4 regions of the Micromonospora sp. NPDC048999 genome follow, and region 4 is predicted to be linked to each of the others. Evidence: riboswitches for the same ligand, from Rfam matches in the RefSeq annotation. Region 4 holds a riboswitch; each other region holds the start of a gene.
The links. A riboswitch is a leader RNA that binds a small molecule or an ion and turns the genes downstream of it on or off. The one in region 4 is predicted to bind cobalamin.
Positions count from the first base shown of each region.

Region 1: another riboswitch for cobalamin. It lies ahead of AB0C02_RS15415 (acyl-CoA thioesterase); the one in region 4 lies ahead of AB0C02_RS02045 (ABC transporter substrate-binding protein).
Region 2: another riboswitch for cobalamin. It lies ahead of AB0C02_RS22645 (CbtB domain-containing protein); the one in region 4 lies ahead of AB0C02_RS02045 (ABC transporter substrate-binding protein).
Region 3: another riboswitch for cobalamin. It lies ahead of AB0C02_RS15425 (ribonucleoside-diphosphate reductase subunit alpha); the one in region 4 lies ahead of AB0C02_RS02045 (ABC transporter substrate-binding protein).

Region 1 is NZ_JBEZFI010000011.1:126,883-134,169, forward strand. Features, by position in the region: gene AB0C02_RS15395 (non-reducing end alpha-L-arabinofuranosidase family hydrolase) at 1-801, opposite strand, end outside; gene AB0C02_RS15400 (YcnI family protein) at 1,307-2,017, shown strand; gene AB0C02_RS15405 (M36 family metallopeptidase) at 2,297-5,110, shown strand; gene AB0C02_RS15410 (LysE family translocator) at 5,196-5,819, opposite strand; gene AB0C02_RS15415 (acyl-CoA thioesterase) at 5,823-6,335, opposite strand; cobalamin riboswitch at 6,461-6,676, opposite strand; gene AB0C02_RS15420 (ribonucleotide-diphosphate reductase subunit beta) at 6,721-7,287, opposite strand, start outside.
Region 2 is NZ_JBEZFI010000025.1:13,762-21,048, forward strand. Features, by position in the region: gene AB0C02_RS22620 (ABC transporter substrate-binding protein) at 1-676, shown strand, start outside; gene AB0C02_RS22625 (iron chelate uptake ABC transporter family permease subunit) at 733-1,737, shown strand; gene AB0C02_RS22630 (ABC transporter ATP-binding protein) at 1,737-2,498, shown strand; gene AB0C02_RS22635 ((2Fe-2S) ferredoxin domain-containing protein) at 2,495-3,193, shown strand; gene AB0C02_RS22640 (histidine phosphatase family protein) at 3,244-3,819, opposite strand; cobalamin riboswitch at 3,837-3,974, shown strand; gene AB0C02_RS22645 (CbtB domain-containing protein) at 4,007-4,225, shown strand; gene AB0C02_RS22650 (CbtA family protein) at 4,243-4,998, shown strand; gene AB0C02_RS22655 (cobalt-precorrin-6A reductase) at 5,092-5,871, shown strand; gene AB0C02_RS22660 (precorrin-2 C(20)-methyltransferase) at 5,859-7,287, opposite strand, start outside.
Region 3 is NZ_JBEZFI010000011.1:134,992-142,278, reverse strand. Features, by position in the region: gene AB0C02_RS15445 (DMT family transporter) at 1-91, opposite strand, end outside; gene AB0C02_RS15440 (helix-turn-helix domain-containing protein) at 133-1,689, opposite strand; gene AB0C02_RS15435 (FAD-dependent oxidoreductase) at 1,825-3,087, shown strand; gene AB0C02_RS15430 (M1 family metallopeptidase) at 3,369-4,793, shown strand; cobalamin riboswitch at 4,897-5,111, shown strand; gene AB0C02_RS15425 (ribonucleoside-diphosphate reductase subunit alpha) at 5,324-7,287, shown strand, end outside.
Region 4 is NZ_JBEZFI010000001.1:426,118-433,404, forward strand. Features, by position in the region: gene AB0C02_RS02030 (VOC family protein) at 1-183, shown strand, start outside; gene AB0C02_RS02035 (ABC transporter ATP-binding protein) at 173-967, opposite strand; gene AB0C02_RS02040 (iron ABC transporter permease) at 981-2,036, opposite strand; gene AB0C02_RS02045 (ABC transporter substrate-binding protein) at 2,131-3,066, opposite strand; cobalamin riboswitch at 3,158-3,301, opposite strand; gene AB0C02_RS02050 (C39 family peptidase) at 3,428-4,768, shown strand; gene AB0C02_RS02055 (hypothetical protein) at 4,826-5,311, opposite strand; gene AB0C02_RS02060 (DUF4229 domain-containing protein) at 5,392-5,670, opposite strand; gene AB0C02_RS02065 (hypothetical protein) at 5,710-6,138, opposite strand; gene mqnE (aminofutalosine synthase MqnE) at 6,149-7,287, opposite strand, start outside.

The sequences.
Region 1 (7,287 bases), on a different contig from region 4:
GGCGTTGCCGGTCTGGTAGACCAGGTACCACAGCCGTTGTGGGGCGAAGTAGAAGATCTGGGGCGCGGCACGGTAACCGGCGCCGATCGGCGTCTGGTCGAGGTAGGTGAGGGGTGCCGAGCCGGCCTGGGGCCAGTCGGTGAAACTGGTGTAGACCAGGTTGTAGCCGGACGACTTCGCGGTGCTGGCGAAGACGTGGTATTTGCCGTTGTAGTAGACCACCGAGGGATCCTTGATCCCGGCGATGCCGCGGCCATCCGACTTCGGGCCGATCAGCACGCCGCTGGAGCTCCAGCGGAAGGTGTTCGGCAGGCTGCCGCTCGGCGGGGGCGTGGTCGGTGGGGGAGCGGTCGATGGCGGGGTGGTGGTGGGCGGCGGGGTGCTCGTACCACCGGTGCAGGTGACCCCGTTGAGCGCGAAGCTCGTCGGCGCGGGGTTGCTGGTCTTCCATGAGCCGTTGAACCCGAACGACACGCTGGCGTTGGTGCCGATGGTCGCGTTGTAGCTGACGTTCACGGCCCTGACCTGCCCGCCGTTCTGGGTGATGGAGGCGTTCCAGAACTGGGTGACCGTCTGGCCCGCGGTGAAGGACCAGGTGAGGGTCCAGCCGTCGACCGGGTCCCCGAGGTTGGTGATGGTGACGTTCGCGCCGAAGCCATCCTGCCACTGTGAGGACACGGCGTAGGTGACCGCGCAGCCGGCCGCGGCGGCCTGGGCCGGCATGGTGACGGCTGCGGCGGCGGTGACAAGTCCTGCGGTGGCCGCGAGTGTCGCGGCCTTAGCTCTCCAGGTGGGACGCATCGAGGTCCTTTCGCGGATGGGTACGCCGGCGCACCGTGGAGTGCCGCATCGTCGGCGCAGCGATGGTCCGCGCGGTCACGCCCGGGTTGCGAGTCGTGCTGACGGGCTGACGAAGGCGGTGCAGGGCTGCTGGACCCACGAAACCCGGCGCCAGTTGAACGCTCCTGAGAAGTGCGGAACAGGTGGCGGGAGCGGCTCGGACAGGTCACCGAAAGCCGACCGGGGTCAGACCCGGTGCCCTTCGATCAGTCGGTGGCGCCGAACGGGGTGGCGTGCCCTGACTCCCGCAGAAAATAGCACGTTGTCGATGAAAGGGTCGAGGATGCTCGCGCGCGTCGTAAGACTGTGGGAACTCAGCAGCCCCCCGCTACGACCAACACGCGTGGTGGCCGTGCGGCCACCACGTGCGGGCGGCGTGGCCGACCCGTACGGACATTGTGATCGAGGAGTTCTGTTGATGCGTGCACGATCGGTGGCCAGGCTGCTGGCCGCAACCGTGGCCGGAATGCTTGCCGCAACGACCATCGGAGTCGGCGTGGCGTCTGCGCACGTCACGGTCAACCCGCGTGAGGCGACCCAGGGCGGCTACGCGAAGCTCGCTTTCCGGGTGCCGAACGAGCGGGACAACGCCGGCACGACCAAGCTGGAAGTGACCCTGCCGGCCGACACGCCGGTGGCGTCGGTGTCGGTGCGGCCGATGGCGGGATGGACCGTGCAGGTCGAGAAGGCGACGCTCGCAAAGCCTCTCGAGATGCATGGCAGCCAGGTGACAGAGGCGCCGTCGAAGATCACGTGGACGGCCGAGGGCGACGGCAACATGATCAAACCGGGCCAGTTCCAGGAGTTTGAGATCTCCGCCGGCCCGCTGCCCGAGGCCGATACGATGATCTTCAAAGCATTGCAGACCTACTCCAGCGGCGAGGTCGTGCGGTGGATCGAGGAGCCCAGCACTGACGGCTCCGAGGTCGAGCACCCCGCCCCGGTCCTCAAGCTCGCCAAGTCCGCGGACTCGGCCCACGGGGCTGCCGCCACCCCGGCGGCTGACTCGAACGCTGTCGCCACGGTCAAGGCCAGCGACGCCACCGACACCGACGACGGCCGCACCGGCTGGGCGCTCACCTTCGGCATCGCCGGCCTGGTCGCCGGCCTGGCCGGCTTGGCCTTCGGCCTCCTGGCCTGGCGTCGGCGACCCGCCGTCACCAACGCGGCGGACTGACGTACGGGATGCCGGCCGTCGGCGACCGGCGGCCGGCGCCCCCAGTTCCTTCGCGGGGGCCCCGCGACAGGCGTAGGAGCTGCTGCTCGGAATCTTCCGCCACTCGTCGGATGATCAGCCCGCAGACCACACCGTAGCGTCGATGCAATTCACCCCGCACCGGTATGGCTACTGAACGTAACTGCTGGGCGGGCGCCCGCGGAGCGGCATGGCGGGCCGCTGCGGCGGTCGTGGAACGGCGCTTCGTGCTGTCCTGTCCAACCCCCGAAGGGAGCAGCGGTGCCTGAGCATCCGTCCCGTGGTCGACGCAACGCCGCGTTGTTGTTGTCCACGGCGCTGGTGGCGTCGTTGACGTCGTTGTCCATGAAACCTGCCTGGGCTGCTCCGGAGAAGGCTCCGGAGAACCCGATCTTTCTGACTGGCCCGAACGAGGGCGCACCGAAGGACATCGCGATGCGGTACCTGCGGGCGCACCCGGCCGACTTCGGGGTGCGTGCCGCGGATGTGTCGGACCTGTCGGTGATGTCGAGCTATACGAGCGAGCACACCGGGGTGACGCACGTCAACCTGGTGCAGCGGTACAAGGAGCTGGACGTCTTCGGCGCGGTCAGCACGGTGAACATCGCCCGCGACGGCAGCGTGGTCTTCGTCGGTGACAGCCTGGTGTCGGGGCTGGCGGAGAAGGCTTCCGGCAGCGCGTCGTTGGACGCGGTCGAGGCCGTGGAGGCGGCGGCCGATGGTCTCGACCTGGCCAAGCCGAAGAACGCGAAGGTGATGAGCCGCAACGCCGGCGCGGCCAAGGCTACGGTCGTTTCCGGTGCGGGTATCTCGGATGAGCCGATTCCGGCGAAGCTGGGTTGGCAGCAGACCGAGAACGGGCTGCGGCTGGCCTGGCAGATGGTGATCGACAATTCTGCCGACGCCCATCTCTGGAACGCCGCGGTCGACGCCGAGACCGGCGAGCTGCTCAACGTCGACGACTGGACCGACCACGACAGCCCGGAGGATCTGGCCACGACGCTGGGCCGCCGGGAGACGCAAGCCGCGACCGTCGCCGCCGCGAGCGTCCCGACCCTCCGGGTCAGCCCGCCGAACCCGGCCGTCGACGGGTCGAGCTACACGGTGTTCGAGTTCCCGAAGGGTGACCCGAACGACGGCCCGCGAACCGTGGTGACCAACCCGGCGGACGGGACCGCGTCGCCGTACGGGTGGCACGACACCGACGGCAAGCCGGGCCCCGAATACACCATCACTCGGGGCAACAACGCGTACGCCTACACCGACAAGGACGCCAACAACCAGGTCGACCCGGGCAGCGCGCCGGACGGCGGAGCCAGCCTCAGCTTCAACTTCACCGCCGACATGAACGAGCATCCGCAGACCTACGCCCAGGCCGCCGTGGTGAACCAGTTCTACTGGTGCAACATGGTCCACGACATCACCTACCGCTACGGCTTCAACGAGGCCTCCGGCAACTTCCAGGTCAACAACTACGGCCGGGGTGGCGTCGGCGGCGATGACGTGCTGTGCGAGGCGCACGACGGCTCCGGCGAGAACAACGCCAACTTCTCCACGCCGGCGGCGGACGGCGGACGCCCCCGGATGCAGATGTTCCTCTGGCCCGGCAACCAGTTCGGCCTGCCGAACGCCGTGACGATCGACGGCGGCTCCGCCGCCGGCACGTACGAGGCGGAGTACGCGCGGTTCACCCCCGCGCCCACCAGCGCCGGCTTCGCCGGTGAGGTGGTGGTCGTCAACGACGGCGTCGGTGCGACCGGCGACGGCTGCACCGCCTACAGCGTGCCCCGCGGCGCGATCGCCGTGGTCGACCGGACCAGCACCTGCAACTACTACACCCAGGTGGTCAACGCCGAGAAGGCCGGCGCCGCCGCGGTGGTGGTCGTCAACAACGCCGCTGGTGCTCCGGTCGTGATGAGCGGCTCCATGGACCCGCCGGTCGGGATTCCCGCGGTCATGGTGAGCCAGGCCGACGGAAGGACCATCAAGGCCGGCCTGCCGGCCTCGGGCAAGGTCCACCGGAACCTGGCCCGGCCGCCGATGCGGGACGCTTCGTTCCGCTCCGAAACGATTTTCCACGAGTACGGCCACGGCGTCTCCCTCCGGCTGACCGGTGGCCCGGGTGTCAACTGCCTGAACGGCGACGAGCAGCAGGGCGAGGGCTGGAGCGACTTCCTCGCGATCACCGCCCTGCTCAACCCCGCGATCGACGATCCGGAAAAGGCCCGCGGTTACGGGCAGTACGCGCTGTTCCAGGACAGCCGGGTGGGTGACGGCATCCGGGCCCGGCCGTACTCGCGGAACATGGACATCCAGCCGTTCACCTACGACAGCATCAAGACCGGTGGCTGGCTGAACGGCACGTCCCTGGCTGTCCCGCACGGCATCGGTCACGGCTGGGCGGCGGTGCTGTACGACATGGTCTGGAACCTTGTCGACCGGCACGGGTTCAACCCGAACGTCTACGAGGCGTGGAACACCGGTGGTAACAACCTCGCGCTGCAGCTGGTCATCGACGGGCTGAAGATGCAGGGTTGCAACCCGGGCTTCGTGACCTCCCGTAACGCGATCATCGCCGCGGACGCGGCGCTGACCGGTGGCGAGAACTCCTGCATCATCTGGGGTTCGTTCGCTCGCCGTGGCCTGGGCTACAGCGCGGTGCAGGGCACCACCAACCGTAACGACAACACCGAGGCGTTCGACATGCCGCCGTCCTGCCGGGCTGACTTCCTGAACCAGTCGGCCGCGCCGGCGCTGAACAGCGTCAAGGCGGGTACGAACGTGCAGCTGGCCTTCAAGCTGGCCACCAACCGGGGCCTGGACATCCTGGCCGAGAACTCGCCGTACTCGCGGCTGGTGGACTGCAACTCGCTGAAGACCGTCAACCCGAGCGGGCCGACCCGGCCCACCCCGGTCTCGGCCCACACGCCGGACGGGCAGAGCATGTCGGCCAACGCCAACGGCCGGTACAGCTACCCGTGGAAGACGGACAAGGGCTGGGCCGGCACCTGCCGTGAGTTCGTCCTGACTCTCGACAACGGGTTCCAGCACCGCGCCTACTTCAAGTTCAACTAACCGGTAACACCAGCAGCACCCGGAGGGGGCGTTCCGACCACGGAACGCTCCCTCCGGCCCTACCGTGGCCAGGGCGGGCAGAGAGTCAGCCCGCGGCCAGGCGTAGCCCCAGGGCGACGAAGGCGACCGCGCAGATCCGGTTGATCCGTCGCGACCACCGGCCGTCGGCCAACCGCCCGGCCAACCGCCCGGCACCGGCGCCGAGGGCGACATCGACGGCCAGTTGCACCGCGACGAACAGCCCGCCGAGCAGCGCCAGTTGCGCGGTGACATCGCCGGCGGCCGGGTCGACGAACTGCGGCAGGAACGCCACGCTGAACAGGATCATCTTCGGGTTGAGCAGGTTGGTCACCAGCCCGCGCAGGAACGCCCGGCCGGCCCGAGGATCCTGCGCCGCTGCGGCGGTGCCGGGCCCGTCGCCGCCGCGCAGCGCCCGCATCCCGAGCACGATGAGGTACGCCGCGCCGGCCCATCGGATCGCGGCGAACAGCACCGGCGAGGCGGAGACCAGCGCCGCGAGGCCGCACACGACCGCCGCGACATGCACCGCCTCGCCGGCGGCGACGCCGAGCGCGGCCACAACTCCCGCCCGGGTGCCGTACCGGATGGCATTGGCGAGGACGAACATCATGTCCGGACCGGGCGTGACCATCAGGACCACGATCGCGGCGAGGTAGCCGGCGAGCACCGCCATGGACAGTCCGAGCATGACTCAGCCCTCCTCGACGCCGTCGAGCAGCGCGCGCCGCAGGGTCAGCCGGTGCCTGCGGCGGATCTCCGCCTCGCGGTAGCGGCGCCGGTCGGCCTCGGTCTCGGGGAGCAGCGGTGGCGCCGGTCGCGGCAGGCCCGCGTCGTCGACGGCCACCATGACCAGGTGGGCGGTCGCCACGTCGACCGGTGGCACCGCCCGGTCCCACCGGTCCGCGGTGACCTTGACCGCCACCTCCATCGAGCTGCGGCCGGCCCAGGTGATCCGGGCGTCCACGTGGACCACGTCGCCGACCCGCACCGCCCGGAGGAAAGCCGTCTCGTCGATGGCCGCGGTGACGGCCGGCCCGTCGGAATGGCGGGCGGCGACCACACCGGCGACCGAGTCGATGAGGTTGAGAATCCGGCCGCCGTGCACCGTGCCCATCAGGTTGGTGTGGTGCTGGTCCATGATCTGCGACAGGGTCAGGTGGGAGGCCGACGGCGGCCGGCCGGTGATCGTGGTGGTGTCAGGCACTGTGGTCTGTCCGTCCTCGGAAAGCGGACCGCCGGCTCAGGGGCGCGCACGTCGAGGCCACACCGGACCTGCGTCCGGCGTGTCACCCGCCCGACCCACCCGCGAGGTCGACGGCAGCGCGCACACCTCGTGCGCGCGGCGCGGGCAGGTCTTCGGACTCGTGGGCGTGACCGGGGGCCGGTCTCCTATTGGCCGTCGCTTCCCAGACCACGGGTGGTCCAGTGCTGATGACGGCGGTCGTTCCCACTCACCGCTGCGGGGCAGTCCCGGACTCACACCGGGTTCCCTCTTACGACGCCTGGCCTGTCACGGCCGGGCGAACCAGCGCCGCAGCCAGCATATCCGCCGTCGCCCGGGGCGGTGTTTTCGCCCCGGGCGACGGTGCTCAGAAGTCGTCGTCGAAGGCGACGGTGCCGGTCACCCCGACCTGGTACGCGGACACCCGGCGCTCGAAGAAGTTGGACAGCTCCTGCACGTCCTGCAACTCCATGAAGGCGAGCGGGTTGGTGGACCCGTAGTGTGCGCTCAGGCCGAGCTGCGCCAGCCGCCGGTCGGCGACATGCTGGAGGTACTCGCGCATGTCGGCCAGGGGCAGCCCCGGCACACCCTGGCCGAGCAGGTCCTCGGCGAACTGCACCTCACACTCGACGGCTTCGACGAGCATCTGCCGCACCTGGTCGGCGAGGTCGTCGTCGAACAGGTCCGGCTCCTCGGCCCGGACGGTGTCGACCACGTCGAAGGCGAACGCCATGTGCATCGACTCGTCGCGGAACACCCAGTTGGTGCCGGAGGCGAGGCCGTGCAGCAGGCCGCGGGAGCGCAGGAAGTAGACGTAGGCGAACGCGCCGTAGAAGAACAGCCCCTCGATGCAGGCGGCGAAGCAGATCAGGTTGAGCAGGAACGCCCGCCGGTCCTCCCGCGTCTTCAACTCGCGTAGGTCGTGCAGCGAGTC
Region 2 (7,287 bases), on a different contig from region 4:
GGCCAAGGAGTACCCGTCGAAGGAGAAGCTGCTCGACATCGCGCCGGACTTCGTCTACGCCTCCTTCGCGAGTGCGTTCAGCGACGAGGGGGTCGGCGACCGCGCCGATTGGCAGAAGCTGGGCGTGGGCACGTACATCTCCGCCGCGGGTTGCCCGAAAGACACGCGGCCGGCGAAGCTGACGATGGATGACGTGTTCGCCGAGATCCGTGAGATCGCCGCGGTCTTCGGCGTCGCGGAGCGGGCCGAGACGCTGATCGCCGACCAGCAGGAGCGCATCGCGAAAGTCTCAGCGGGCGCGAAGGGCACGCGGGTGCTGTGGTGGGACGGCGGCAACGACGCGCCCAGTGCCGGCGCCTGCTGCGGCAGCCCGGCGATGATCATGTCCGCGGCCGGGGTCACCAACATTTTCGCCGACCTGAACGGCAGTTGGGCCGACACCAGCTGGGAGACCGTCGTCGAGCGCAACCCGGACGTCATCGTGCTCGTCGACGCGAGCTGGGATACCGCCGCCGCCAAGCAGGCGTTCCTCGAAAAGCACGCGACGCTCAAGGACCTGCCCGCCGTCAAGGGCAAGCGGTACGTCGTCCTGGACTTCTCCTCCACCTCCGCGGGCGTGCGGAACGTGCGCGCCGTGGAGGCCCTGGCCCGTGGTGTCGGCGGGGTGGGCAACTGACCACCCCTACCACCCGGCCGGCCGAGGCCTCGGCGCGGCCGGTCCGGGCGGTACGCATGGTGGCCCTGGTGGTCGTGCTCGCGGGTGGCCTGTTGCTGTCGGTGGCTGCGGCCGTGACGGTGGGGCCGGCGGACCTGTCGCTGGGCACCGTGTGGCTGGTCATCACCGACCATCTCGGCCTGACGAGCGCCGACGTACCGCTGCTGCGCGATCACATCGTGTGGGAGCTGCGGCTGCCGAGGGTGCTGGGCGCCGCCGTGGTCGGGGCCGGGCTCGCCGCATCCGGGGCGGTCATGCAGACCGTCACCCGGAACCCGCTCGCCGACCCGTACCTGTTGGGCGTCTCCTCCGGGGCGTCGCTGGGCGCCGTCGCCGTTCTGGTCCTGGGCTTCGGCGCGGGTGCTGCGGCGCTCACCGGGGGCGCGTTCGCGGGGGCGCTCGCCGCGTTCGCCGTCGTGGTCGCTGCCGCCGGCCGGCGAGCGGTCCTGCGACCGACCCGGGTGGTGCTGGCCGGCGTCGCCGTCGCGCAGCTGTGCGCCGCGCTGACCTCGTTCGTGATCATATGGACGGCCGACCCGCACGCGACCCACAGCATCACCTTCTGGCTGTCCGGCTCGCTCGCCCGCGCCGACTGGGCCGCACTCGGATGGGCGACGCCGGTGCTCGCGGCGGTGTTCGCCGTGATCCTCTGGTTTGCCCGTGCGCTCAACGCGTTCGCGTTCGGCGAAGAGGCCGCGGCCGCCCTCGGTGTTGACGTCGGGCGTGTCCGCTGGCTGCTGCTGGTCACCACGGCGCTGCTGACCGCTGTGCTGGTCGCGATCAGCGGCGCGATCGGCTTCGTCGGCCTGATGCTGCCGCACGCCGCGCGGTGGTTCACCGGCCCTGATCACCGGCGGCTGCTGCCGGTCGTCGTCCTCTCCGGAGCGATCTTTCTGATCTGGGTGGACACCGCCGCCAGGACCCTGTTCGAACCCCGTGAGCTGCCGGTGGGCGTGCTGACCGCCCTGCTCGGGGTGCCCGCGTTCGTGCTACTGCTGCGCCGAGGGGATGGGAACGCCTGATGCTCGACATCCGCGACGTCTCGTGGTCAGTGCCGGCCGCTCGCCTCCTCGACCGCGTGACCTGCTCGGCGCCGCGCGGCAGCCTGGTCGGCCTGCTCGGTCCGAACGGGTCCGGCAAGACCACTCTGCTGCGGGTCGTCGCCGGCTTGATCGCCCCCGGGTCCGGGACCGTGACCGTCGCGGGCGACGACGTGGCCGGGCTGTCGCGTGCCGCCGCGGCGCGGCGGATGGCGCTGCTCGCCCAGTACGCCGAGACCGACCTCGACCTGACCGCGCTCGACGTGGTGCTGCTCGGCCGCACCCCGCACCGCCGCTCCCGCTGGTCGGACAGCGACACCGACCGGGCGGCCGCGACCGACGCGCTCGAACGCGTCGACATGTCCGGGTACGCCCACCGCAAGTGGCAGACGCTGTCCGGCGGGGAACGCCAACGGGTGCAGCTCGCCCGAGCCCTCGCCCAGGAGCCGCAACTGCTGCTGCTCGACGAACCCACCAACCACCTCGACATCGGCCATCAGCTGCAGCTGCTGCATCTGGTCCGCCGCAGCGGCGTCACCGCCCTCGCCGCCCTGCACGACCTCAACCTGGCCGCGATGTTCTGCGACCTCGTGGTGGTGCTGCTCCACGGCCGGGTCGTCGCCTCCGGACCGCCTGTCGGCGTGCTGACGTCCGCGCTGCTCGCCGACGTGTACGCCGTGGACGCCGACGTCGCCGTGCACGACGGACGCCCGGTCATCACCTACCGGGCACCGGCAGCATGAACGTCCTGCTCGTCTCACGCGGGGCGACCCACCACGGCGGCCACGACGCGGTCCACCGCCTCGCCGCGGCCGTCGCCGAGGCCACGGGCGTACCGGTGCGGGCGTGTTTCCTCGACGGCGCCGAGCCGTCCCTGCACGCTGCCCTCGATGCCGTACCGGAGGATGGCGAGGTCCTGCTCGTGGCCACGCACGTACCGCCCGACCGATACCTCGACACCTGGATCCGCCGCGCGGTCGCCCACTGGCGCACCACACGGGACCGGCAGACACGAATTCTCGTCGCCGCGCCGCTGGCGGCGCAGCCCGCGCTGGTCACCGCAGTCTGCGATGCCATCACCGGCGAGCACACCACCCTCGACGGCAACCCCGGACCGTTCCGCAGCCCGGCCTGGTCACAGATCACCCGACACCGCCGGCACATGCTGGTCTGCCGCGGGCCGCGCTGCACCGCGTACGGCGCCGACCAGGTCGCCGCGACCCTCGGCAACCGCCTGAAGGAGCACGGCCTCGGCGACGACGACGTCCTGGTCACCGCGACCGGCTGCCTGTTCCCGTGCAACCTCGGCCCGCTCGTCGTCGTGTATCCCGACGACACCTGGTACGAACACGTCGACGCGGGCCTCGCCGTCCGTATCACCGACGAGCACCTGCGCGACAGCGTGCCGGTTGACGGCAGGCGCCCACGCGACTCGTGAATGCGTAGCCATCGGCTCCATCAGGCACCGGCGCCGAATGTGACAAGGCGCTACCGGCAGGCCAACGGACCTGCCGTCATCCGCACCGTCCAGCGCCCGGAGTCGCCCCGCAGGACGGTCCGGGTGAGCGGCGCGACGTCGATCCGCCAGAACGAGGCAGGTGCGGCGCCTATCGCGCTCACGATCAGGGCGCGGATCACCATCGGATGGGTGACCGCGACGAGCGTCCGCGCGGTGCCGGGCAAGGCGCCAAGCCAGCGGCCAGTCCGGTCGAGCAGGTCGTGCAGAGACTCGCCGCCGTGCGGTGCTGCGGCCGCGTCGGTCAGCCAGGCCGCAACCGCGTCCGGTTCCGCAGCCGCGACATCGTCCAGCGTATGACCGGCCCAGCGGCCGAGATCGGCGTCGCGCAGCCCCTCATCGGTCCGTGGCACGAGCCCGAACGCGGTGGCGGTCTGCACGCAGCGCAGCGCCGGCCCGCAGCGGACCTCGTCGGCACGGGGCAGCGCGTTGGTGAGCGCCACCGCGTCGGCCAGCCCGTGCGCGTCGAGCGGCTCGTTCTGGGGGAAGGCGGCCGCCCGGGTGGCCGTGGTGGGTGCGTGGCTGACCAGTATGAGGCGACTGCTCACGTTGACACTCCTAGGCCGTCGGCCGTAGCGTCCAGGGCACAGCGTGATGGTGGAGGAAGCCGGTGAGACTCCGGCACGGTCGCGCCACTGTAACCGGTTGAGGGCTTGAGCCCACATGACCGGGAGTCAGACCCTCCCCGTCGCCAAACCCGCTATGGGACGCGTTGATCCCAAGGAGGTACCTGTCATGGCAGACGTGTCACTGCCCACCCCCACCGCCGTACCCCTTCCGGCCGCCATTCCGTTGCGTCAGATCATGCCCTGGGCTGTCTTCGGCGCGGTGCTCGCGGCCGTGCTGCTGTACTTCGTCGGCGTGGAACAGGGTGTGCTTTCCGTGTTCTCCGGCGAGACGGTGCACGAGTTCGTGCACGATGGTCGCCATCTGCTCGGCTTCCCCTGCCACTGAGAGCGGTGGGAGACTCCGTGTTTTCCGCACGCACGCTGCTTGTCCGGGGGATGATCGTCGGCCTCGCCGCCGGCGCCGCCGCCTTCGTGTTCGCCACCCTCTTCGGTGAGGGTCCGGTCGGGCAGGCCATCGACTTCGAGGCCACACATGCCGGCGGCCACGACCACGGCGATGAGCCCGAACTGGTCAGCCGCACCATACAAAGCACGCTCGGCCTGGCCACGGGCACCCTGGTGTACGGCGTCGCGCTCGGCGGCCTGTTCGCCCTTGCCTTCGCTGTCGCGTACGGCCGGATCGGCCGCTTCAGCCCCCGCGCGACCGCCGCTCTCGTCGCACTCGGTGGCTTCGTGACCGTCGCGCTCGTACCGTTCCTCAAGTATCCGGCCAACCCGCCGGCCACCGGTAACCCGGACACGCTCGGCCAGCGGACCGGCCTGTATTTCCTGATGATCGTGATCGCGGTCGCCGGCGGGCTTCTCGCCCTCTCCTTCGGGCGTTGGCTTGGGCCCCGCTATGGTGCCTGGAACGCCAGCATCGCCGCCGTTGGGGCATACGTAATACTGATCGCTGTCGTCGAGTTGGCCCTTCCGACGATCAGTGAGGTCCCCGACGGCTTCCCCGCCCTCGTGCTCTGGAAGTTCCGGCTCGCCTCACTCGGCACCCAACTCGTCACCTGGACCGTGCTGGGGTTGCTCTTCGGCGCGCTCATCCGACCCCGTACGCACGCACGTACGGTCCCGGCGGAGAAGGCAGCGGTCGGCGCCGGCCGGTGAGGCCGTAGCGCATGCGGATGCAGGAGCGGGCCGGGCATCGCGGTCGCCACCGAAAGAGCTGCCCTGGCCCGCACTGTTCAAAGCATTGATTGGATGAGCACCATCGCAGCTTCCGCTCCCGAACGACGAGTACTCATCCTCGGCGGCACCGCCGAGGCGCGGGCCCTCGCCGCCCTGCTCGCCGACCAGCCGGCGATCGCGGTGGTGTCCTCCCTGGCCGGGCGGGTCGCCGATCCCCGCCTACCGGTGGGCGAGGTACGCATCGGCGGGTTCGGCGGTGCCGCCGGGCTGACCCGCTGGCTCACCGAGCACCACATCGACGCCGTGGTGGACGCCACCCACCCGTACGCCGCCCGGATGCGGGCCGCCGCCGTCGACGCCGCCACCACCGCCGGGGTGGCTCACCTGCGGCTCGAACGACCCGGATGGACGGCGCAGCCGGACGACCACTGGCACCGGGTCCCTGACGTGGACGCCGCGGTGCGGATGCTGCCGGCGCTCGGGCGGCGGGTGCTGCTGACCACCGGCCGGCAGAGCCTCGCGGCGTTCCTGCCGCTGAGCGGGCTGTGGATCCTCGCCCGGGTCGTCGACGCGCCGGCGGAGCCGGTCCCCGCCCACGTGCAGCTGCTGCGCAGTCGCGGCCCCTACACGCTCGCGGGCGAGCTGGAGCTGATGCGCACCCACCGGATCGACGTGCTGGTGACCAAGGACAGCGGTGGTCCGCTGACCGAGGCGAAACTCGCGGCCGCGCGCCGACTCGGGCTGCCGGTGCTGATGGTCGACCGTCCCACGCCGCTCGCCTCCTCGACGGTGGTGACCACCGTCGAGGAGGCGGTGCGCTGGCTGTCCGGTCTGCCGGCTCAGCTGGGATAGGTGCGCGGGGTCCAGACCACCGTGGACCCGTCGCCTCTGGTGCTGACCTGGGTCGTCGACGAGCCGACGATGAGCAGGCAGCGCATGTCCACCATCTCCGGGTCCACGTCGGCCAGCGTGGTGACGGTGATCGTCTCGCCGGGGCGGCCGACGTCGCGGGCGACCACCACGGGTGTCTTCGGATCGCGGTGGCGCAGCAGGACGTCGCGGGCCGCGCCGACCTGCCAGCGACGGCTGGCCGAGGCCGGGTTGTAGAGGGCGAGGACCAGGTCGGCGGCGGCCGCCGCAGCGAGCCGGGACTCGATGATCGGCCACGGCTTGAGCCGGTCCGACAGCGACAGCACCGCGAAGTCGTGTCCGAGCGGGGCGCCGATCCGGCTCGCCGCGGCCTGCGCTGCGGTGAGGCCGGGCAGGATCCGCACCGGTACGGCGGCGAAGCGGGCCTGCGCGGTGGCCACCTCGTAGACGGCGCTGGCCATCGCGAAGACTCCGGGATCGCCGGAGGAGACGACCGCCACCCGGGCTCCGTCGAGCGCGAGTTCCAGGGCGTGGGCGGCCCGTTCGGTCTCCACCTGGTTGCCGGAGGTGTGCCGCTGCTGGCCGGGGCGCACCGGCACCCGGTCGACGTAGGGTCCGTAGCCGACCAGGTGCTCGGCCTCGCGAAGCGCCCGCGCCACCTCGGGGGTCAGCCAGCGGGGTCCGGCCGGGCCGACGCCGACGACCACGACCTCCCCCGCCCGCTGCGGGGTCGGGGCCGGTGGCTCGTCCCGAGTGGCGGCGCTGGTCGGGCTGGGCAGCAGGGCCAGGGAGAAGTACGGCACCTCGTCGGCCGACACGTCGGCCAGGAGTGCGTGGCGTTCCTGCGCCGAGGTGGCTCGCTCCACGTACCACGTCTCGGGCAGCCGGCCGGCGTCGGTGACGGCGGCGCGGACGTTGTCGAAGGTGCGGCCCAGTTTGAGTACGGCGGCGGCGTCGGTGTCGGCGAGCCGCCGGGCGAGTTCCTCGGCGGGCAGCGTGCCGGGCAGGATGGTCAGCACCTCGTCGCGTTCGACCAGGGGCCGGCCGAGTACGGCGGAGGCGGCGCTGACCGACGTGACGCCGGGCACCACCTGGGCGGGGAACCGGTGGGCGAGGCGCTCGTGCAGGTACATGTAGGAGCCGTAGAACATCGGGTCGCCGGCGCAGAGCACCACGACGTCGCGGCCGGCGGTGAGGTGGGCGGCGAGCCGCTCGGCGCTGTCGTCGTAGAACTGGCGGATGACACCCTCGTAGCCGGCTGGGTCGTCGGTGTCCTCGGTGGTGACCGGGTAGACCAGCGGCTCGTGGATGTGCTGCTCGCGCAGCAGTCCGGCGGCGATGGTACGGGCGATGCTGCGGCCGTGCCGGGCCGAGTAGTAGGCGATCACCTCAGCCTCG
Region 3 (7,287 bases), on a different contig from region 4:
CGACCCGCTGCTGGATGGCCGAGCCGACGCCGAGCAGCAGGGCGGCACCGATTGCCAGGATGAAGACCACCGAAGGGCGTACCCCGCCCACCTCGGTCAAACCACGGATTTTTCGCGCCTTCAGGACGCGGGTCAGGATCCGGGGCGCAGCGCCGCGAGTTGGATCTGCAGTGCCAGCCGGGTGCGCGGGGAGTCGAGATCGACGCGGACGACCTCGGCGAGGCGGCGCAGGCGGTGCCGGAGCGTGTTGGGGTGCACGTGCAACTGCCGGGCCGCCTTGTTCGGGTCACCCTGCTGTTCGAGCCAGGCGGCGACGGTGGCGACGTAGTCGGTGCCGTGCTTCCGGTCGTGGGCGACGAGGTCGGGCAGGGGCCCGCCGACCAGCAGGTCGTCCTGCGGCACCGCGGCGACCACCCGGTGTACGACCACCTCGGCCCAGAGGTCCTCGAACCGCAGCACCGAGCTCCGCTGCCGAGCCGAGCCGTACAGCGCGAGCAGTTCCGCTGCCTCGGCGCGCGATCGCGGCAGGTCAGCCAGGTCCGCGGCGACGCTGCCGGACGCGGCGCGCAGCCCCGGTTCGTGCACGGCGATGTCGCGAATGAGCCGTTCCATCCAGAGCCAGGAGCCGGGCGCCTCGCCCTCATCGACCACGACGGCGAACAGGACGTCCCCGACGTCCGCGATCAGCGGCTGACGCCAGCCGTGGCGGCGGGTGATCGACTCCCACAGGGCCAGGTTGTGCACCATCTCCGCGGTCCCGCCGTGCGCCTCGAGCGCGACGGCCCGCCACGGCCCCGTGGGCAGGCCGAGCTCCTCCCGGCCCATCCGGCCGGGGGCGCGCAGGGCGGCCCGCAGGCGGTCGGCCGACACCCGGCGGGCGACATCGGCCTGCACCCGGAGGCGGAGCAGGTGCAGCGCCAACACGGACGCCGCGCCCTGAAGGTCGCGCAAGCGCCCGTCCGGCACCGGCCCCTCCACGACGGCCCAGATCGAGCCGAGCAGCTCACCTCCGGCACGGATCGGGATCACCAGCCGGGGCAGGGTCCCGTTCGGGCCCTGCGGCACGAAGACCAGCTCGCTGCCCTTCGCAAGCTTGCGAAACACACCACGGGAGCGGAAGTGCGCGATCACGTCGCCGGGTACGCGTCGGCCGACGATCGTCGAGACGCGCGCCGGGTCGGTGCGGTCCTGACGTGACGAGTAGGCGAGCACCCGGGACTGGGCATCCTCGATCGTCACCGGCGCGTCGACGATGGCGGCGGTCGCGTCGGCGAGGGCGAACAGTTCGTCGTACACCCCGGGTGTGCCGGTCTCGGGTGAGCCGGGCGCGGCCGCCCGGTCGATCACCCCGCGGAGCAGCCAGACGAGTTGGGCCCATGACCCGTGGCGCTGCAGCTCGACCAAGGTCAGGTCGCGGTCGGCGGCGGAGGATGTCACGTCGGGGTGCGAGGCGAGCGGGGGTTTGAGGACGAGGCCGGCCGCCGCGGTCTCCGCGCAGCGCTCGATCACGGCGAGCGCCTGGTTCGGCGTCGCGATGCCCGCGCCGAGGACGAGATCGCCGCTCTGGCCGCTCGACGCGTCGTCGAGTTCGGCGAGGGTCACGTCGCGTACTTCCGCCGGTTTCGCGGCGACGACGACCTGAAGCAGGGCAGCGCCGACCGCCTCCACCACGCCAGCCACGGTCATCATGACCACATCATGCCTCGGCGTTGTTCGTTCCGACCAATCGCGGGTATGAGTGTTGGCCGGCCAGGACAATGACGTCTCAGCCTGGCGACGACAGGATTGGGCCCGATCTCAGGTCGCTTGAAGGAGAAAACGGGAATGTCTGCCACCGAGTCCGCACCCGCCCCCCAGCGCGTCGCCATCGTCGGCGCCGGGATGGTCGGGCTGGCCACCGCCTGGTTCCTGCAGGAGCGGGGGGTGGAGGTCACCGTGTTCGATCGCACGGGTGTGGCGGCAGGCGCCTCGTGGGGCAACGCCGGCTGGCTCACCCCCGGCATCACCACTCCCCTGCCCGAGCCGGCCGTGCTCCGCTACGGGCTGCGCGCCGTCCTGAGCCCGTCGTCGCCGGTGTACGTGCCGCCGCGCGCGGACGCTCGGCTGCTGCGGTTCCTGGCGGGCTTCGCCCGGCACAGCACCCCCGCGAAGTGGCGGACCGCGATGCGGGCCTACATCCCGATGAACCGGCGCGCGTTCGAGTCGTTCGACGCCCTGGGGGCCGGCGGGGTCGCGGCGATGACGCACGAGGCGAAGTCGTTCGTCGCGGCGTACCGGACCGAGGCCGAACGGTCGGTCCTGCTGGACGAGCTGGCGCACATCCACGCCGCGGGCCAGGAGATCGAATTCGACGTCCTGACCGGGGCCGAGGCGCGTGAGGTGGAGCCCTCGCTGTCGGAGAACATCGGCGCCGCCATCCGGCTGCACGGTCAGCGGTTCATCAACCCCGGCGAGTACGTGCACTCGCTCGCGGACTCCGTGCGCGCCCGTGGGGCGTCGCTGGTGACCGGGGCGGACGTCGTGGACATTCGCGACGAGGGAGCCGGGGTCCGGGTGGTGACCTCCGCCGGCGCGGACGAGCGCTACGACGCGGTGGTGCTGGCGACCGGCACGTGGCTCGGTGAGCTGGGCCGGCGCTTCGGCGTTCGGACGGTCGTGCAGGCCGGACGCGGATACAGCTTCAGCGTGGCGATCGAGCACGTGCCGTCGGGGCCGGTGTACTTCCCGGCGCAGCGGGTCGCGTGCACGCCGCTCGGCGACCGACTGCGCGTCGCCGGGATGATGGAGTTCCGCAGCGCGGAAGCCCCGCTGGACCGGCGTCGCATCCTGGCCATCGCCGAGGCCGCCCGACCGCTGCTGCGGGGCGCGGACCTGGACGCCCGCGTCGACGAGTGGGTCGGGTCGCGGCCCTGCACCCCCGACGGCCTGCCGCTGATCGGCGCGACCCGGTCGTCGCGGGTCTTCGCGGCCGGCGGCCACGGCATGTGGGGCATCACCCTCGGCCCGCTCACCGGCAGCCTGCTCGCCGAGCAGATGACCACCGGCCGGCGGCCGGCGGAACTGCAGCCCTTCGACCCGATGCGCTGACAACTCACCCGGTGTGCCGGCGGCCGATCGCGGTCGCCGGCAGACCGAGTGTCCACACGATACGGCCGACCTTCAGGCGGGCGGAGCGTCACGACGCTTCGCCCGCCTTTTGTGTTCAGGTAGGCATTCGACCTGGTAGGTCGTGAACAGGCGGTCTCCCACGACGCGGGGCAGGAAACCTCCGTACGAACCCTTGACGAACGCGGGTCTGGTGCGGATGGATAGGTGGTGATCATCTGAGGGCCAGTTTCCCTCCTGGCCTTTCCATAGAAAGGTTCCACATGGCAGCTCCACGCCTGCGTCATACCGCACTGGCCACGGTCGCCCTGATGGTGGCCGGAACCGCAGCGACACCGGCCACGGCCGGTGCGGCACCGGGCAACCCTGGCGCCCCCCGCTACTCCGCCGGCGCTGCGAGCGTCGGCGACCCGTACTTCCCTGACCAGGGGAACGGCGGATACGACGTCCAGCACTACGACCTCAACTTCTCCTACGACCCGGCGACCCGTTTCATGGACGCCACCGCCACGATCACCGCGATCGCCACGCAGGACCTCGACCAGTTCAACCTGGACTTCCGTGGTCCGGAGATCTCCTCGCTGACGGTCAACGGGCACGCCCACGACTTCCGGCGTGAGGGTCAGGAACTGATCGTCACCCCGCGGCCGAAGCTCAAGGCCGGGCAGACGTTCACCGTGGTGGTGAAGTACGCCGGCGTGCCGGGCGTCATCACCGACCCGGACGGGTCGATCGAGGGCTGGGTACCGACCGACGACGGCGCCTTCGTCGCCGGGGAGCCGCAGGGTGCGCCGGCCTGGCTGCCCACCAACGACCACCCGACCGACAAGGCCACGTTCCGGTTCACCGCCAAGGTGCCGGAGGGGCTCACCGCCGTCGGCAACGGCCAGCTTCTCTCCCAGCAGACGAAGAACGGTTGGACCACCTTCGTCTGGGATTCGACCGAGCCGATGGCCAGCTACCTGGCCACGATCACCATCGGCAACTTCGTGGTCACCGAGTCGACCACGCCGAGCGGCATCCCGGTGTACGTGGCGGTCGACCCGCGGCAGGTCGCCGGTTCGGCCAACGCCGTGGCGCAGATCCCGAAGATGGTCGACTTCTTCTCCTCGAAGTTCGGTCCGTACCCGTTCGCCTCGACCGGCGCGATCATCGACCGGGCCCCGAACGTGGGCTACGCCCTGGAGAGCCAGACCAAGCCGATCTTCTCCAGCGCGCCGAGCGTCAGCACCATGGCCCACGAGCTGGCCCACCAGTGGTTCGGCGACAGCGTCTCGCCGAAGCTCTGGTCGGACATCTGGCTGAACGAGGGCTTCGCCACCTACTCGCAGTGGATGTACACCGAGTACACCGGCGGCACGTCGGTCAACTCGACGTTCAACAGCAGCAGCAACTACGGGCGGGCCGCGTCGTCGTCGTTCTGGCAGACCGTCCTCGCCGACCCGGGCCCGGTGGACATGTTCAGCAACGTCCCGTACAACCGGGGCGCGATGACCCTGCACGCGCTGCGCGGCAAGGTCGGCGACGACACGTTCTTCCGCATCGTGCGTCAGTGGACGGCGACCTACCGCCACGGCAACGCCGGAACGGCCGACTTCATCGCCTTGGCCGAGCGGGAGTCCGGGCAGAACCTGCACACGTTCTTCGACGTGTGGCTGTACCAGAAGGGCAAGCCCACCACCTGGTGACGCTGCCCCAGGAGCCCCGCGACCTGTCGGTCGCGGGGCTCCTGCCGTTTCTGGACACGCCAACGCCACATCTGGTGTTGCACTAGCAAGGGCGCGGCCATATATGGTGTCTGGCGCAGCTGGTTCGGCCGCTCTCCGGGCGGTCGAGGCAAGAGGGAACCCGGTGGAAGTCCGGGACTGCCCCGCAGCGGTGAGTGGGAACGACCGCCGTCATCAGCACTGGACCACCCGTGGTCTGGGAAGCGACGGCCAGTAGGAGACCGGTTCCGCCGGTCGTGCCCGCGAGTCCGAAGACCTGCCAGCGCGCGCACGCCCCCGCCGGGGCGTGCGATGGTCCGAGGCCGCGTGGGACGGCCGACGCCACGGGACCCCGCCGTGCCGGCGGGCGTCCGGCGGTGTCCGCTCCCCACGCGCCGAGGGCCATCCGGTCCCGAACTCGCGAGGAGTGAGTAGTGACAGTCACCGAGGTCACCCCGGCCGTCGACGGGGTGCCGTGCGATCCGACCCCGCCCAGTCGACGCCGCGCCCAGATGCACGTCCGCAAGCGCAACGGCGACACCGAACCCGTCGACGTCAACCGGATCGCCCGAACGGTCGAACGATGGACCGGTGACCTGAGCGACGTCGACCCGTTGCGGGTGGCGATCCGTACCCGCGACGGGCTGTACGACGGCGCGAGCACCGACGAGCTGGCGCGGCTCGCCATCCAGATCGCGGCCGAGCTGATCGGCGAGGAACCGCAGTATTCCCGCCTGGCCGCCCGCCTGCTGGCCGGACACGTCGAACAGGAGGTACGCGGGCAGGGCATCGCCTCGTTCAGCCAGTCGGTCCGGCGCGGCCACGCCGAGGGGCTGATCGGCGACGAGACCGCCGCCTTCGTCGCAACGCACGCAGGCCAACTCGACGACGCCGTCGACCCGGCGGGTGACCTGCGGTTCGAGTACTTCGGGCTGCGTACCGTCCACGACCGGTATCTGCTGCGGCATCCGACGAGCCGGCTGGTGCTGGAGACGCCGCAGTACTGGCTGCTGCGGGTGGCGTGCGGACTGTCACACACACCGGCGGAGGCGGTCGACTTCTACCGGCTGATGTCCAGCCTGGCGTACCTGCCCAGCTCGCCGACGCTGTTCAACTCCGGCACCCGGCACACCCAGATGTCGTCCTGCTATCTGGTCGACTCGCCGCGCGACGAGCTGGATTCCATCTATCAGCGGTACGCGCAGGTGGCCAACCTGTCCAAGTTCGCCGGCGGCATCGGCATCGCCTTCTCCCGGGTCCGCTCGCGGGGCGCGCTGATCCGGGGCACGAACGGGCGGTCCAACGGCATCGTGCCGTGGTTGCGCACCCTGGACGCCAGCGTCGCGGCGGTCAACCAGGGCGGCCGGCGCAAGGGGGCCGCCTGCGTCTATCTGGAGCCGTGGCACCCCGACATCGAGGAGTTTCTCCAGCTGCGCGACAACACCGGCGAGGACGCCCGGCGTACCCACAACCTCAACCTGGCCAACTGGATCCCGGACGAGTTCATGCGCCGGGTGGAGTCGGACGGGGTGTGGTCGCTGTTCGACCCGGACGAGGTGCCGGAGCTGCCGGACCTGTGGGGCGCGGAGTTCGACGCCGCGTACCGGGCGGCGGAGGCGCAGGGCCGCTTCGTGCGGCAGGTCCCGGCCCGCGAGCTGTACGGGCGGATGATGCGCACCCTCGCCCAGACCGGCAATGGGTGGATGACGTTCAAGGACGCGGCGAACCGGCTGTGCAACCAGACCGCCGAGCCGGGCAACGTGGTGCACCTGTCGAACCTGTGCACCGAGATCATCGAGGTGTCCAGCGACGCCGAGACCGCGGTGTGCAACCTGGGCTCGGTCAACCTCGCGGCACACCTGACCGACGGCGGCATCGACTGGGCGCGGCTACGGGCGACCGTACGCACCGCGGTGACCTTCCTGGACCGGGTCATCGACATCAACTACTACCCGACCCCGCAGGCGGCGGCGAGCAACCCGCGCTGGCGGCCGGTCGGCCTCGGCATGATGGGCCTGCAAGATGTCTTCTTCGCGCTGCGGCTGCCGTTCGACTCCCCCGCCGCCCGGGAGCTGTCCACCCGGATCAGCGAGGAGCTGTACCTGACCGCACTGGAGACCTCCGCCGACCTCGCCGAACGGCACGGCCCGCACCCCGGCTTCGCGCAGACCCGAGCGGCGCGTGGGCAACTGCAACCTGACCTGTGGGGCGTCACCGGCAGCCAGACCGCGCGATGGGACGCGCTGCGGAACCGGGTGGCCGCGCACGGCCTGCGCAACTCGCTGCTGGTGGCGATCGCTCCGACGGCGACCATCGCCTCGATCGCGGGCTGCTACGAGTGCACCGAGCCGCAGGTGTCCAACCTGTTCAAGCGCGAGACGCTGTCCGGGGAGTTCCTTCAGGTCAACACGGCTCTCGTCGCGGAGCTCAAGGCTCGCGGGCTGTGGACCGAGCGGATCCGGGCGGCGATCAAACG
Region 4 (7,287 bases):
TGGTCGGTGTGGTTCGCGGTGGCCGACGCCGACGTGACCGCAGCCCGCGCCACCGAGCTGGGCGCGACCGTCCTGGTTCCGCCCCGGGACACCCCGAAGGGTCAGCTCACCGCCCTCCGCGACCCGCAGGGCGCCATCTTCTCCACTCTCGCTCCCCGACCCGTACGCCGCGCTACGGCGTAGCCGCCGCCCCTCCTTTCCAGCGGACGGGGAGGACGAGGGGGCCGTGGTCGCCCTGGACGATCCGGACGTGGGCGCGGTAGTGGGTGGCGAGCAGGTCCTCGGTGAGCACCTCGTGCGGGGGGCCGGCGGCCGCCACCCGGCCGTCGGCGAGCAGCACCAGGCGGTCGGCGTACTCGCCGGCGATCGACAGGTCGTGCATGGTGGCGAGCACGGTCAGGCCGTGCTCGCGGCGAAGCTGGTCCACCAGCTCCAGCACCTCCTGCTGGTGGCCGATGTCCAACGCGCTGGTCGGCTCGTCGAGCAGCAGCAGGGTGGCGCCCTGGGCGAGGGCGCGGGCCAGGAACACCCGCTGCCGCTCCCCGCCGGAGAGGGTGGCCAGCTCCCGGTGCGCGAACCCGCCCAGGTCGAGCCGGTCCAGCACCTCGTGCACGGCGGCCAGGTCGGCGGCCGACTCCCGGCCGAGCGCCGGAATGTACGGCGTACGCCCGAGCAGCACGTAGTCGAACACCGACATGCCGACCGGTATCACCGGGGACTGCGCGACGGTGGCGACGACCCGGGCCCGGTCGCGACGGCGGAGCGCCTGGATCGGCGTACCGAAGAGGGAGACCGCGCCCGGAGCGGGCAGCAGGCCGCCGACGGCGCGCAGCAGGGTCGACTTGCCCGCGCCGTTCGGGCCGATCACGGTGACCCACTCGCCCACGGCGACGGTCAGGTCCACGCCGGCCAGGATCGACGCGCCGCCCAGCTCGACCCGCAGGCCCCGAACCTCCACGGCGCTCATGCGACCACCTCGCTCATGTGAACACCCGGCGGGCGGTCCGCAGCACCAGGACGAAGAACGGGCCGCCGAGCAGCGCGGTAACCACGCCGATCGGGATCTCGGCGGGGGCGGCGGCGGTCCGGGCGACAACGTCCGTCAGCGCCAGGAACGCCCCGCCGAAGAGCATCGACAGCGGCAGGATCACCCGGTAGCTGGACCCGGCGAGCAGCCGTACGGTGTGCGGCACGATGATGCCGACGAAGCCGATCAGCCCCGAGGCGGAGACCGCGGCGGCGGTGCCCAGCGAGGCGGCGGCGATCAGCAGGTACCGGGAGCGCTGCGGGTGCAGCCCGAGGCCGGTGGCCTCGTCGTCGCCGACGGAGAGCACGTCCAGCTCGCGCCGGTGCAGCAGCACCACGACCGAGGTGAACAGGAAGTACGGCAGGACCAGCCGGACGTCGTGCCAGCCGGCGGTGGCCAGCCGGCCGAGCAGCCAGGAGTAGACCTGTTGGAGGCTCTCGGCGTGCCGTTGCAACAGGTAGGTCTGCCCGGCGGCGAGGAACGCCGAGACCGCCACCCCGGCCAGGATCAGCGCGGCGGGTGATCGGTCGCGCCCGCCGGCCGCGCCGAGCAGGTACGTCAGGGCGACCGCGCCGAGCGACCCGACGAACGCGGCGAGCGGGATGGCCAGCGGCATGCCGCTGACTGCGCCGCCCGCCCCGACGCCGAGCGCGATCACCGCGGTCACCGCGAGCCCGGCTCCGGCCGCCACGCCCAGCAGGTACGGGTCGGCCAGCGGGTTACGGAAGACGCCCTGGTAGCAGCCGCCGGCCAGGGCGAGCAGCGCGCCGACGAGCAGGCCGAGCACGACCCGGGGCAGCCGCAGCTCGGTGACGATGGCGATCTCGCGCTCGGTGAGCCCGCTGTCCAGGTGCACCCCGGGCAGCAGGTTGAGCAGTTCGGCGGCGACGCTGCCGGGCGGCAGGCTGACCGGGCCGAGGGACACCCCGGCGACCAGCGCGACCAGTACCGCGCCGATCCCGGCTGCCAGCCAGCGTTTGCGCAGCCCGGCCGGCCGGGCCGGGGGCACCGGCCCGGCCCTGCGTACGCCGGCGGGCCGGGACGCTCGGGGCGTCCCGGCCGACGGGCCGGCGGTGTCCGCTGGTCGCACGCTCACCGACAGGTCACGCCGGGACCTTGGCGGTGGCCTCGACGATCACCCGGAGCAGGTCGACCACGCGCGGGCCCCAGCGCGAGGCGATGTCGTCGTCGAGGGCGACGATCTGGCTGTTCTTCACCGCCGTGACGCCGGCCCAGCCGCTGCGGGCCTTGACCGTCGCCGCCGTCTGCTCGCAGCACTTGGTGTCGGACAGGAAGACGAAGTCCGGGTTCGCCTGGACGATGACCTCCTGGGAGAGCTGCGGATAGCCGCCGTTCTTGCCGTCGGCGTCCGACGGGTCGGCGATGTTCTCCAACCCGGCGAGGGCGTAGATCGAGCCGATGAAGGTCTTGCTGGTGGCGGTGTAGAGCTCCGGGCCCAGCTCGTGGAAGTAGGTGAGCTTCTCCGCCCGCTGCGGCAGGCTGCCGGTGAGCGCGGTGATCTCGTCCTTCATCTTCTTGACCAGGTCCGCCGCCTCGCCCGAGTGGCCGGTGAGCGTGCCCAGGTCGGCGATCTGCTGGTACGTGTCGTCCAGCGTGGCCGCGGCCGGGGTGAGCAGCACCGGGATCTTCAGCGTGGTGAGCTGGTCAACGATCTTGTTCAGGTCGTTGGAGAGCACCACCAGGTCGGGGCTCTTGCCGGCGATCGCCTCGGCGTTCGGCTGGTAGCCGGAGAGGTCACTCTTCGGCGCCTCCGGCGGGTAGTTCGACTGGTCGTCGACGGCGGTGACCTGCTCGCCGGCGCCGATGGCGAAGAGCATCTCGGTCGTGGTCGGCGACAGCGAGACGATCTTCTCCGGGCGCTTGTCCAGGGTCAGCTTGCCGACCGTGGCCGGGAAGGACGCGGCGGAGCTACCGCCGGCGGCGGGGGTGTCGGTCGAGGTCTTCTCGGCGCAGCCGCCGAGCAGGAGAGCGCCGACCGCGAGGGCGGCGGCGAAAAGCCGGGGGGTACGTCTGGACATCGGTCCTCCTGTCGGTCGAGGAGCGTGGTGCTTCGCCGACAGGGAGCGCCTGGGCGTACCCGTCCGCGAGGCGCCCTTCCTCGAGAGCGCGTGTCGCGACCGTGCCGCAGGCGGCCTGGCTCGTCCCCGCCGCGAGCGGGGCATCACAGTTGCGGGACAGCGCCGGTTTCGCACCAGCTTCGCTGCGGTTTGGCCGGTAGCACCGTAGCGCACGACCAGCGAAGATCGCCCGGATGGGACATGTGGGTGTGACCCCCCGCGCTTCCGCCGGCAAAGATTTTCCACATGCCGAGCTCTGGCGAAAATTCCCGTCAGGAGCGACAGTGAACGGCAACGATGCGTTCTCATCTGGGAGCTGCCCATGATCACGAAACCGTTGCGCGCGGCCGCCCTCGCCGGCGTCACCGCGCTCGCCCTCCTCGCCACCACCGCGCCCGCCCAGGCGGGCAACAACCTCCCGGCCGGTCCGCACGACGAGCAGATCACCTTCCAGGAGTGGTCGAAGCACCCGGACTGGCGTACCGGCACCCACCAGGGGACGCGGGCCATCCCCGGACACCGCACCGGAATCACCATCGACCGGCCGGTCGGCACCACCCGGTTCACCGACCCGCACGGCGGCACCACCCGCACCTGGGAGTACGCCACCTGGACCTCCCCGGAGCAGGCGATCGGCTTCGACGCCACCGAACTGGTCGCCTCGTGGAACGCGGAGACCCCGGCCGGCACCTGGATCCAGGTCGAGCTGCACGGCACCTACAACACCGGCCAGCAGACTCCCTGGTACGTGATGGGCCGCTGGGCCTCCGGGGACCAGGACATCAAGCGGGCCACCCTGGACGGTCAGGGCGACCCCTGGTCGACCATCTGGACCGACACCTTCTCCATCGACAACGCCGCGAAGGGCGTGCTGCTGCGGTCGTACCAGCTTCGGCTGACCCTCTACCGGGCACCGGGGCAGGCCGCCTCGCCGCGGGTCTGGATGCTCGGCGCGATGAGCTCGAACGTGCCGGACCGGTTCAACGTCACGCCGAGCAGGGGCCGGATCGCCTGGGGCATCGAGCTGCCCGTCCCGCGCTACTCGCAGAACATCCACCGAGGCGAGTATCCGGAGTACGACAACGGTGGCGAGGCCTGGTGCTCGCCGACCTCCACGGAGATGGTGGTCGAGTACTGGGGCCGCAAGCCCTCGGCCGCGGACATCGCCTGGGTCAACCCGAGCTACGCCGACCCCACCGTCGACCACGCCGCCCGGATGACCTACGACTACGAGTACGAGGGCGCCGGCAACTGGCCGTTCAACACCGCGTACGCGGCCAGCTTCCCGGACATGGACGCGCGGGTCACCCGGCTGCACTCGCTCGACGAGGTGGAACGCTTCATCAAGGCCGGCATCCCGGTCGTCACCTCGCAGTCCTTCCTCGCAGAGGAGCTGGACGGGGCGAACTACGGCACCTCCGGGCACCTGTTCGTGGTGGTCGGGTTCACCGCCCAGGGTGACGTGATCATCAACGACCCCGCCTCGTCGTCCGACGCCGAGGTGCGCAACGTCTACAAGCGGGAGCAGTTCGAGCAGATCTGGCTGCGGACCAAGCGGTACCGGGCGAACGGCACGGTGGCCGGCGGCTCGGGCGGCATCGCGTACCTGATCAAGCCGGCGAACCGGCCCTGGCCGGTCGTACCGGGCTCGACCAACTGGTGACGGGACGGGCCCGGCACGGCCACCGTGCCGGGCCCGGCAATACCGTTGCCGGTCGCGTTACGCCGACGGGGCGAACGACGTCGGCGGGGTCGACGGCTCGGCCGCTCCCGCACGGCGGCGGATCGCCCGTACGATGATCACCACCCAGGCCACCGCTGCCGCCGCGCCAGCCAGGGTGAGCCCGGTGACCAGCAGATACGTCGACCCGCCGGCGGTGGAGAAGACGCCGGAACGGGCGCCCGTGTCACGGGCCGGGGCAGTGGTGCCCGTGGTCAGCCCATCCGGCGCGTCGTAGAGGATCACGTCGGTGCGCTCGGCACCGCCCTTGTCGGCGACGAAGGTCCCGCGCCACTCACAGTTGCGTCGGCCGCACTCCTCGTGCACCGCGGTGAAGGTGCCCTCGGTTCCGCCACCGTTCTTCGCCTGCCAGGCGGGGGCGAGGTCGTGGGCGCCAAATATCAGTCCGGCGACGGCGATGACCGGGAGACCGATCCAGACGAAGATCTTCGTCCGCCACCCATTGATCTTGCTCAGAATACCCATAGCGGCGGACCATAGCGGCCCCGGCCCGGTCGCGCTGTCCACTTTTCGGGCCCCGGCTCGTGGCCGCGCGGTGCTGGGGGCTACTCCTCGCGGCGCTGTTCCGCCGGCTCCGGCTGGTCGTCCCCGGCGAGCGCCGAGCGCAGCCGCTCCTTCTCGGCGCGGCGCCGATCCGACGCCTCGGCCATCTCCCCGGCCATCTCGTCCCGCCAGCTACGCAGCAGGACGAACGAGAGCCCGGCGGAAGCGGCCAGCGCCAGCATCAGGCGCAGGAACATGTTCATCTCGACGAACCAGAGGGCCGCCAGCACGCCGACGAACAGCCCGATCCGGCCCAGCGTGTACTTGACCGCCGCGCTCACGTTCGCACTCCGTTCTGCTCCATCACCGCTCGCGCGGCCTCAACCCGTACGCCGGGCGAGCCAGTGCACGCCAGGAAACCAGATCACCGCGTAGACCACGGTGAACACCGCCGCAGCCAGCGCGCCGGACAGCAGCGGCGGCAGCCCGGCGGCCAGGCCGGCCGCCAACAGCCCCGCGACGACTCCGACCGCGATGCCGGCCAGCGCCGCCACCACCCGGGCGGCGCCGAAGTCCCAGGCCCGGAAGTCGTCCCAGAAGAGCCAGACCGGCAGGATCACCGCCAGCCAGCCGTTGGTACGCCCGAACGCGCCCGCACCCATCGTGGCGAACGCCCACTCGAAGAGCACCAGCGCCAACACCCCGATCACCAGGCCGGCGAGACTCACCCCGAGCAGGTCACCCAGGGTCAGGATGCGCCCCTCGGCGTCTCGCCGGGGGAAGGTGCGCTGCTGCTCCTCTGTGGTCATCGGCGCGCCGTCAGGCCCAGACCTGCTGCGGCTCGGCGCGGCGCTCGGCCAGCGACGGGGCCGCGTCATATTCGCGGACGGTCTCGTAGCGGGTGTTCCGCTCGACCGGGCGGAAGCCGGCGTCCCAGATCAGGTGCAGCAGGTCGTCGCGGTGCATCGTGTTCGGCGTGCCGTACGCGTCGGCGTCGTGGGTGATCTTGTATTCCACGACGGAGCCGTCCAGGTCGTCCACGCCGAAGTTCAACGACAGTTGGGCCACCGAGAGACCGTGCATCACCCAGAAACACTTGACGTGCGGGACGTTGTCGAAGAGCAGCCGGGAAACGGCGAAGGTCTTCAGCGACTCGGCCGGCGAGGCCATCGTGGTCCGGGCCTGGATCCGGTTACGGATCTTGCCATCCGCCGAGTCGACGAAGTCGTGCTGGTAGCGCAGCGGGATGAAGACCTGGAAGCCGCCCGTCTCGTCCTGCAGCTCGCGCAGCCGCAGCACGTGGTCGACCCGGTGCCGGGGCTCCTCGATGTGGCCGTAGAGCATGGTCGACGGGGTCTTCATGCCCTTCGAGTGAGCCAGCCGGTGGATTCGCGACCAGTCCTCCCAGTGGCAGGCGTGGTCGACGATGTGCTGCCGGACCTCCCAGTCGAAGATCTCCGCGCCGCCGCCGGTCAGCGACTCCAGGCCGGCGTCCATCAGCTCGTCGAGGATCTCGTCGGCGCTCAGGCCGCTGATCTTCTCGAACCACTGCACCTCGGTCGCGGTGAACGCCTTGAGGTTCACCTTCGGCAGCGCCGCCTTCAGCTCGCGCAGCACCTTGGGGTAGTAGCGCCAGGGCAGGGTCGGGTGCAGGCCGTTGACGATGTGCAGCTCGGTGAGCTGCTCGTCCTCCATCTCCTTGGCCTTGCGGACCGCCTCGTCGATGCGCATCGTGTAGGCGTCCTTCTCGCCCGGCTTACGCTGGAACGAGCAATACGCGCACGACGCGGAGCAGACGTTGGTCAGGTTGAGGTGCCGGTTGACGTTGAACATCACCCGGTCGCCGTTCATCTCGGTGCGCTTGTGGTGGGCAAGCCGACCCAGCCAGGCGAGGTCGTCGCACTCGTAGAGCGCGATCCCGTCCTCGCGGGTGAGCCGCTCCCCCGCGTAGACCTTCG